3 regions of the Lysinibacillus sp. 10T31 genome follow, and region 3 is predicted to be linked to each of the others. Evidence: riboswitches for the same ligand, from Rfam matches in the RefSeq annotation. Region 3 holds a riboswitch; each other region holds the start of a gene.
What was found. Region 3 has a riboswitch for lysine ahead of AC1DCY_RS18590 (transporter substrate-binding domain-containing protein). Riboswitches for the same ligand answer to the same signal wherever they lie in the genome.

Region 1: another riboswitch for lysine. It lies ahead of AC1DCY_RS24815 (amino acid permease); the one in region 3 lies ahead of AC1DCY_RS18590 (transporter substrate-binding domain-containing protein).
Region 2: another riboswitch for lysine. It lies ahead of AC1DCY_RS22315 (aspartate kinase); the one in region 3 lies ahead of AC1DCY_RS18590 (transporter substrate-binding domain-containing protein).

The regions. Positions count from the first base shown of each region.
Region 1 covers NZ_JBFTHS010000072.1:11,762-15,048, reverse strand. Annotated here, with positions in the region: gene AC1DCY_RS24820 (CynX/NimT family MFS transporter) at 1-1,109, opposite strand, end outside; lysine riboswitch at 1,284-1,460, shown strand; gene AC1DCY_RS24815 (amino acid permease) at 1,545-3,008, shown strand.
Region 2 covers NZ_JBFTHS010000051.1:10,001-13,287, forward strand. Annotated here, with positions in the region: gene uvrC (excinuclease ABC subunit UvrC) at 1-540, shown strand, start outside; gene AC1DCY_RS22310 (hypothetical protein) at 581-763, opposite strand; lysine riboswitch at 986-1,164, shown strand; partial or broken gene AC1DCY_RS22315 (aspartate kinase) at 1,380-2,599, shown strand; gene AC1DCY_RS22320 (methyl-accepting chemotaxis protein) at 2,725-3,287, shown strand, end outside.
Region 3 covers NZ_JBFTHS010000034.1:29,399-32,685, reverse strand. Annotated here, with positions in the region: gene odhB (2-oxoglutarate dehydrogenase complex dihydrolipoyllysine-residue succinyltransferase) at 1-599, shown strand, start outside; lysine riboswitch at 1,217-1,403, shown strand; gene AC1DCY_RS18590 (transporter substrate-binding domain-containing protein) at 1,521-2,387, shown strand; gene AC1DCY_RS18585 (amino acid ABC transporter permease) at 2,581-3,287, shown strand, end outside.

The DNA of each region.
Region 1 (3,287 bases), on a different contig from region 3:
AAATCATGCAAATAACCAAATAAGATTGGACCGATTGCGGCTAATAAATATCCTAATGATTGTGCAAACCCCGATAAATCAGCTGCCTCAAAAGCTGTACGGGTACGTAGTGTAAAGAACATCATTGCTAATGCGAATGAAGACCCTCCCGCTAAGCCTAGTAGTATCATCCACAGTACAGCGAGACTTGTCCATTCCATCACTACTCCGATAAAGCCAACTAAATAAAATACCGTAAACATTAATACGAGAGGTCGTTGAGATGTCATTTTACTTGCAATAATAGGCACAGCTAAAGCCATTGGAACTTGTGAAAATTGCATGATGGAAAACATCCAGCCTGCACGATCTGCTGCTAAGCCTTGTGCTATGTATATTTCAGGAATCCAAGCTGCGGTTGTATAGAATAATAATGATTGTAATCCCATAGCCCCCGTTACTGCCCAAGTAACAGGTGATTGCCATAATGGTGCACGTTCTTTCGTTGTTTTAACAGTATACTCAGGCTTATTAAATTTCAGCTGTGGAATCCAAATTAATATGGTTAACACCACAAGAACAAGTGCGATTGCTAAAGCTCCTTGCCAACCAAATGATGAATTGGCAATAGGATAACTAATACCAGCACCAAGACCAGCTGTCAAATTCATCGACATTGTGAAAAATGCCATAAGTAAACCTACGTGATAGGGAAATTTCAATTTAAGTAATCCCGGAATTAGTACGTTACCGAATGAAATGGCTATACCAATTAGCATAGTACCAAATACGAGTAAACTAGTTGTGCCAAGGGAGCGTAGGACAATTCCTACAGCTAAAAGAATAGTTGATAAAAATAATGTTAATTCTAATCCAATTTTACGTGCGACAATTGGTGCGAATGGTGAAATAATTGCAAATGCTAGCAATGGAATCGTTGTTAGAAAGCCCGCTAGTACATTGGATATGCCGAGGTCTTCACGGATAAAGGATATAATAGGTCCAACAACTGTTAGCGGCATCCGTAATGTCGAGGCAATACAAATTACTCCGATAACGAGTAATAAGGTTGTACCTTTCCAGTTAATTTTCCTGCTAGGATAAGTATCGGTATGTTCATGAGTAGTCAAATAAATCCCCCCTGTTAGAACACTTTTGATTGAATCACTATACCACTTTATCACACTAATTAAAATAGTGGAAAATTCGAAAAATAAAGAACATTACTCGAGTTATTGAAATGTTATAGGTCGTATGTTAAACTAAAACACATCATAAATTTAATATTTAATGCCTCATGTTTATATTGAGGTAGAGGTCGCGGTATTTAAGAGTATGTTAATGGAAATGACAAGCATTAGAGAAATTAACTGAAAGGAAATACTGCCGAAGTGTGAGGGGACTTGAAAACCTTATGCTGGGGCTGTCTCCGAAAGGAACAGAACTGTCACGTTTGAACAACGTGTTGAGCTATCATTTTGAAGGAACAGAGGATTTACTTAGCCATCACAGCAACGTTCATGTGATGGCATTTTTTTGCCTCTTAAAAGGAAGGAAGCTATATTGTGAGTGAAATAAAAGTCAATCAGCTCGGCCATAAAGCGCCGAAGCTGAAAAAAGAATTAAAAAGCCGTCATATTACAATGATTTCATTAGGCGGTACAATCGGTACAGGATTGTTTTTAGCTAGTGGTGGTGCCATTGCACAAGCAGGTCCTGGCGGTGCACTACTCGCCTATGCATTAATCGGTATCATGGTGTATTTTTTAATGACGAGCTTAGGTGAAATGGCAGCTTATATGCCATCATCGGGATCATTTAGTACGTATGCTACAAAATTTGTAGACCCAGCTTTAGGCTTTGCACTTGGTTGGAACTACTGGTACAACTGGGCAATTACAATTGCGGCGGAAATTTCTGCTGTCTCATTAATTATGAAATATTGGTTCCCAGATAGCTCATCAGCACTTTGGACTGTTTTATTTATTGCTGTAGTTTTAACGTTTAATTTATTATCGGTAAAAAGCTATGGTGAAAGTGAATATTGGTTTGCAATGATAAAGGTTGTAACTGTAATCATTTTTATTATCATCAGTTTTTTAATGATTTTTGGTATTTTAGGGGGACAAGCTCCAGTAGGCTTTACGAATTTCTTTATTAGTGATGGGCCATTCCACGGTGGATTCCTTGCTACATTTGGTATTTTCTTAGCTGCAGGATTCTCGTTCCAAGGGACAGAGCTACTTGGAATAACAGCAGGTGAAACAGATGATCCTGGTAAAAATATTCCGAAAGCCGTTAAGTCTGTTTTCTGGCGAATTCTTTTATTTTATATTTTAGCGATTGGTGCAATTGGGCTGTTGATTCCATTTACAGACTCACGTTTATTATCTGAAGATATCGCCGTTTCACCATTTACACTGGTGTTCGACCGTTTAGGAATTGCCTTTGCTGCATCATTGATGAATGCAATCATTCTAACGGCGATGCTGTCAGCGGGGAATTCAGGGCTGTACGCATCTTCTCGTATGCTTTGGCAATTAGCGGTAGATGGACATGCACCGAAATTTTTCACTAAACTAAGCCGTCGAGGTATTCCGATTTACGCATTACTGGCGACTTTAGCTGTAGGCTCCCTAGCATTTTTAGCATCATTCTTTGGTGATGGTGTAGTCTATATGTGGCTTCTAAATGCCTCTGGGATGTCTGGCTTCATTGCCTGGTTAGGAATTGCATTTAGCCATTACCGTTTCCGTCGAGCGTTCGAAGTACAAGGCTTAGATCCGAAATTATTGCCGTATAGAGCAAGGCTATTCCCATTCGGCCCGCTATTTGCCTTTACGGTTTGTATGATTGTTGTTATTGGACAAAACTACAATGCCTTTATGGGTGATACAATAGATTGGTACGGAGTCCTTGTCTCATATATCGGTATTCCACTATTCTTACTGTTATGGCTTGGCTATAAAATCAAGCATAAAACAAAAATGCATCCATTAGAGCAATGCGATTTAAAAGTCGAACAATAAAAAGTAAAACTGTCCTGTGAGTCATAGAAAATGACTTGCAGGGCAGTTTTTTTAGTTAAAAAATATTAATGAATTTGTAAACCCGGACGTACAATCTTTAAGCTCCAAAACCCTGTATCCCCATAATAGCTATCATCGATCCATAGATATACAAATTTTGTATTTGAGAATCTTCAGATAAAATTACAAGAGAGAATAAAAAAGGGACTTTAGTTTCTCGAATCGTTCCCGACTTTAGATGCTCAACCTTAATATGGTAAAATGTTATAGAAATGAATC
Region 2 (3,287 bases), on a different contig from region 3:
ACCGCCGCCAAGCACGATGATTACGGGGCAATGCAGGAAGTAATACGTCGTCGATACACACGTGTATTAAAAGATGGTCTACCTTTACCGGATTTAGTACTAATAGATGGTGGGAAGGGGCAAATGGAAGTCGCGCGAGAAGTATTAGAGGATGAGCTCGGCCTTGTCATTCCAATTGCCGGATTAGCAAAAGATGAAAAGCACAATACGTCACAGCTTCTATTTGGTGATCCACCTGAAGTAATTGCGTTAAAGCGTACAAGCGATGGATTCTACTTACTACAACGAATTCAGGATGAAGTACACCGCTTTGCTATTACCTTCTTACGACAGCAACATGAGAAACATGCTATACAATCTGTCCTTGATAATATAGAGGGCATTGGTCCGAAGCGAAAACAACAATTACTCAAGCATTTTGGCTCTGTCAAAAAAATTCGTGAGGCAAGTATGCAAGCATTACAGGAAGCCGGGATGCCTGCTAATCTTGCTAGCAATATCTATGATTATTTTCATTCAGTAGAAGACTCCAACCTTTAAGGGGGGATGAATGCAGACGGAATTCCTTTTCAGTGGGTGTTCAAACTCCTACTGAAATAGAGGAACTCAGTATAAAAACGCCACGTCCTGTGGCAAAGGCTGAGTGACCAACATCTTGTTGCTGCCGCTGCCGCTTCGCTTTCGCACAGAAAACATTGTTGCTGCCGCTTCGCTTTCGCACAGAAAACATTGTTGCTGCCGCTGCCGCTACGCTTTCGCGCAAAAAACATCTGTTGGCTCAAAGCCTCCTGACGTAATTACGCCAAGGCGAAATTGATTTTCAACAGGATACATTTGTCAAAGGATTAGACGTATGCTAAGGTTGTATATAACATTGCTCTTCAATATAGCAATGTTATATGCGGCGCCTTAGTTTTTTTAGTAGTTTCTTCATATTAAATTGGAAGTTTCTTCTCTAAGGTTCAATTAAATACAATCACTATTTAGTGATGATAGAGGTGCAAGGTTCAAGAGTAGTACATTCGAGGACGAACAAGTCCAGTGAAGATGTATGAAAGGGGAGCTTGCCGAAGTGGAGCATCGTTGTTTCCGATGCTGTGCTGGTTTTACATTTAAGAGATGTAAGACTGTCGAATCTAAACGTTTCGGAGAGCTATCACACATGCGCAAGTTACTTTTATTGTACATGTTATAGGCAGCTTTCACGTTATGTGAGAGCTGCCTTTTTAGATTTCTCGAAACAACATTTTTTCAAGGCTGTTACTCTTACCTAAGAGGTGAAGGAGCTTGTTTTTGAGGTGTTATTTTTGTGAAAAGCTGAAAAAATATAGCTACTTTATAATCAGCGAAATGATTGAATACGAAGGAGAATGATAAAGATGGCGAAAATTGTGATGAAGTTTGGTGGTGCAGCATTTGTATCAACAGAGAGCATTCAAAATGTTGTGAAAAAGGCGATTGCAGAAAAGGAAAGAGGTTTTGATGTTGTCGTTGTCACTACAGCTATGAGGGGTATGTCTAAAGAATTAGCAAAAATGGCTCGTGATTTATCAGACAATGCATCTAAGCGTGAACTAGATGCACTATTTTCAACAACCTCACATTTATCAAGTACGTTAGTTGCAATTGCTTTGCAGGAAGAAGGATATGATGCAGTGTCATTAACAGGCTGGCAAGCAGGTATTCAAACCGATGATATGTATAGCAATGCCCGCATTGATGAGATTGATGCTAGTGAAATTGAAAAGTATTTTACACAAGGGAAAATCGTAATCGTTGCAGGGGAACAGGGTATTGATAATTCACGGAATATTACGACGCTTGGTAAAGGTGGGGCAGAAACCTCAGCTATAGCTATCGCGGCAAAGTTGAAGGCGGAGCGTGTAGATATATACACGAATGTGGATGGAGTCTACACAGCTGATCCAAGTCATGTTGCGGGGGCGCAAAAGCTAAAAGAAATTTCCTATGATGAGATGCTAGAGCTATCAAACTTAGGGTCACAAGTTTTACACCCGCGAGCTGTTGAGTTAGCGAAGAAGTATCAAATCCCAGTTATCATTCGGTCGAGCGAAATAGATACAGTAGGTACTTTATTGAAGGAGGAAGTTGAAATGGAAAAAAATTTAATTGTACGTGGTGTTGCCTATGAGTCAGACGTTATTCGCTTGGTTATGATGCTTATTCTAATGCTTCGTTAGCAGATATGTTCACAATACTTGCGGAAAACCGCATAAACGTCGATATAATCGTACAAGCAATAATTGATGGCTTAAAGCCGACTGTATCATTTACCATTTTAAAAGAGGAGTTCGCTGAAGCATTACGTGTCTTAGAAGATAGCAAATTATCACTAGGGTTTAGTTTTGCTGATTTTGAAATAGGTTTAGCGAAAGTTTCCATTATTGGCTCAGGGATGGCATCTAATCCAGGGGTGGCTGCCCGAATGTTTGATCGTCTACGTCGTGAAGATATCCCTGTAAAAATGGTAAGTACGTCTGAAATAAAAGTGTCTGTCGTTGTACCTCAGGACGAAATGATTCGTGCAGCAAATGCATTACATGATGAATTTAACTTAGAACAAGCGCTTTACATATAATGTTGAAGAGGATGTGTCAGTAAAAGGCACATCTTTTTTTGTTCACATCAATTTAATATTTTATCCAATTCTATTGTTATATAATAAAATGTGACATGTTTTACCAAGGGGAAGGTGGAGTTTGTATGGTATTATTCGGTTTATTTCAAAAGCCAATGGATAAAAGCGTTGAGAGAGACAACGATTTAGAAATACAAATATTAAAAAAGCGAATTTTGGAATTGGAACTTGAGCAGGAAAGCATTGATGTGAAAAATGCGATTTTAGACTTTGTACTAGCCCATATGGAGTTAATTAATTTTCAAACGGCTTTAAAGGTTCAAAATGTCTCCATGAGTGTAGGGGATATTTCAGCAATGAGTGAAGAAATGTCGTCAAATACAGAAGAGATGCTTGGGGTTGAGCAAAATGTTAATGCAAACATTCAAGAAATAAAACAGCATTCGTTACTACTTGTTGAAGAAATGGAATCTTCCATTACAAAAGGTGAGATGGTTCAGGAGTTGTTGGCCAAAGGAGCTCATTCAACAGAGCAGTTGTATGATGAAATTACTAAAATGGATGACATCGGTAAAAGTGTAACCGGGATTGCCGATCAAACACAACTACTATCCTTAAATGCCTCAATTGAAGCTGCGCGTGCTGGTGAGCATGGAAAAGGCTTTAATGTTGTCGCGATGGAGGTAGG
Region 3 (3,287 bases):
AAGTAGATATGACAAACGTTATGGCTTTACGCTCTCGTAAAAAAGACCAATTCTTCGAGTCAACTGGCTCTAAACTTGGTTTCATGTCATTCTTTACAAAAGCTGTAGTTGCAGCACTTAAAAAATACCCATATGTGAACGCACAAATCGCTGGTGATGAAATTCACTTAAACAACTTCTTTGATATCGGTGTAGCTGTATCAACAGAAGAAGGTTTAGTAGTACCAGTTGTACGTGACGCTGACCGCAAAAACTTTGCTGAAATTGAAGATTCAATCGCAGACCTAGCGAAAAAAGCACGCGACAAAAAATTAGGTTTAGCAGATCTTCAAGGTGGTTCATTCACAATTACAAATGGTGGGGTATTCGGTTCATTAATGTCTACACCTATCATGAATGGTACACAAGCTGGTATCCTTGGTATGCATACTATCAAAAAACGTCCAGTTGAAGTGAATGGTGAAGTAGAAATTCGCCCAATGATGTACTTAGCTCTTTCTTATGACCACCGTATTATCGATGGTAAAGATTCTGTAGGCTTCCTTAAAACTGTTAAAGAATTACTTGAAAACCCAGAAGATTTATTATTAAATTCTTAATTCCTGAGTTTATTAAAACCCTGCGAACATTGTTTCGCAGGGTTTTTTTGCTTGTCATAAAACATTCTTCATTTTCAGGAATATTTGTAAGAAAGCTTCATGTAGTTATAAAGTATATAGTATAAAAGAATTTAATTTTGTGGAATAACAGATTCTTTTGAATTACTAATGAAGAGCCTTTGTGATAAAAAAATGAGAATTTTCCAAAAATAACATCTTTGTATTTGTAAAAACGAATACACGTTTATAAGTTGATTGGATTTGGAGGGAAGCCAGGCTAGGCTACTCCTAAGGTATCAGCAATAGTGAAACGAAGGCTAAAAGCATCAAGTCCTGTGATAACGTTCTTCGTGACCAACATCCTTTTGGCCTAAACGCTCATCGGATACCCCCAAGAAAGCGCCCAGGCTGAACGGAAATCAACTATCACGGGATCTTAATGACTAAAAATTTAAGCACTATTTTCAACTTTGCAAAGTTGCTTCTAAGGATTTTAGAAGAAAAAAACCCTAATATTGTAATTAGTCAGAAAAGTAATAAAATTATCTTGACGAACATATTAGTTTTATAGTAGTATCTTAATATCAATTAAATAAACAAACCTCACATTTATCCTATTGTGAGGTAGAGGCGCGGTATTTATTAGTTCATTGTTGAGTATAAGCAAGCGAAGACGCAATGAAGAAGGAACTATCGCCGAAGTATAAAAGGAGCTCGTACTTTTATGCTGGGTCTGCAGTGAATAAGTGCAGGACTGTCCTAGTAAATTTCTTTCCAGGTTTACTAGGTTGTGCTATCTCGGAATTTTGGGAATTATAGTGAGGATTTGGGCAACTGTTAAAAAAGATAAGACCTAAGTTCAGAACTTAGGTCTTTTTTGGTACAGTTGTCTTATTTTTTTACAGAAAAGGGGAGTTTTACATGAAAAGAAAATGGTTGGTATTAATGTTAACCGTCATGACTGCAATTTTGTTAGCAGCTTGTGGTACTGGTGACAAAAAAGATGAGACGTCGTCTAGTGATGGGGGGGCAAATACTGATAAGGGTGAAAGCGGCGGTGTGTTCCGTATAGGGATGGAAGCAGGCTATGCTCCGTTTAACTGGACACAGCAAAATGATTCAAATGGCGCAGTGAAAATTGCGGATAATGCAGAATATGCGGGTGGTTATGATGTGCAAATGGCGAAAAAAATCGCTGAGGGCTTAGGAAAAGAATTAGTCATCGTAAAATTAGAATGGGATGGCTTAGTACCGGCACTGCAATCAAACAAAATCGATGCAATTATTGCAGGTATGTCGCCTACTGCTGAGCGTAAGAAAACAATTGATTTCACTGAAAACTACTATACGTCTGATTTTGTTATGGTTATTAAAAAAGGCAGTAAATATGAAGATGCAAAATCTATTCAAGATTTCTCCGGTGCTAAAATTACATCACAATTAAATACGTCTAACTACGATGTTATTGATCAAATTAAAGATGTAAAAAAACAAACAGCAATGGATAACTTCCCAGCAATGCGTGTAGCATTAGAAGCTGGAAAAATTGATGGTTATGTAGCAGAGCGTCCAGAAGGTATTTCGGCTGCTGCTGCAAATGATAAGTTCACGTATGTAAAGTTTGAAAAAGGCTTCGATACGGATATTTCAAATACATCTATTGCAGTTGGTTTACGTAAAGGTGATGCAGATCTTGAAAAAATCAATGAAATCTTAAAAGGGATTTCGGAAGATGATCGCCAAAAAATTATGGAAGAAGCAATTCACCAACAACCAGCAGCACAATAAGATGAATGCACGGGCTAACTGCTAGTCCGTGCAATCCCAATACAATTTTAAAAAAAGAATCTCTTTAAAAAATAATAATGTCTTAGCTAAAAGTTTCATAAGATATAAGAAAGAAATGGCCCAATCAAAAACGGTAGATAGCTAAGACACGACTTTAACGAACAAGCAACACGACGTTGTTAGGAGGAACATCATGAGTCTTGAATGGATTATTTCTATTGTTGAGAACAACTGGCAAATGTTTTTACGAGGTGCGTATTATACATTACTTATTTCGATTTCTAGTACAATTATTGGTGCACTTATCGGATTTTTCATCGGAATTATGCATACCATCAAGGTTCGTAAAAAAGGTGTAAAGTTCTATAGCTTAAAGCTCATTAATTTTATACTAACATGCTATGTTGAATTTTTCCGTGGTACACCAATGATTGTACAAGCTATGGTTGTATTTTACGGATTAGATATGGCATTTGGTATTGATATGCACTTTATTACGGCGGGGATTTTAGTTGTTTCACTAAATACAGGTGCCTATATGGCTGAAATTGTGCGTGGTGGTATTGTTTCCATCGATAATGGGCAGTACGAGGCCGCATCGGCAATTGGTATGAATCATTTTCAAATCATGCTACATGTTGTATTACCACAAGTTGCACGAAATATATTGCCTGCAACAGGTAACCAATTAATTATGAATATTAAAGATACAGCAGTATTAAACGTTATCGGGGTTACGGAATTATACTTCCAAACAAAGTCAATAGCAGGTAATAACTTCCGCTATTTTGAATCCTTCTTTGTAGCTTGCGTCCTTTATTTCATCATGACATTCACAGCATCAAGAATTTTACTGTATGTAGAAAAACGACTGGATGGACCAGATGCATACCGAAAAGA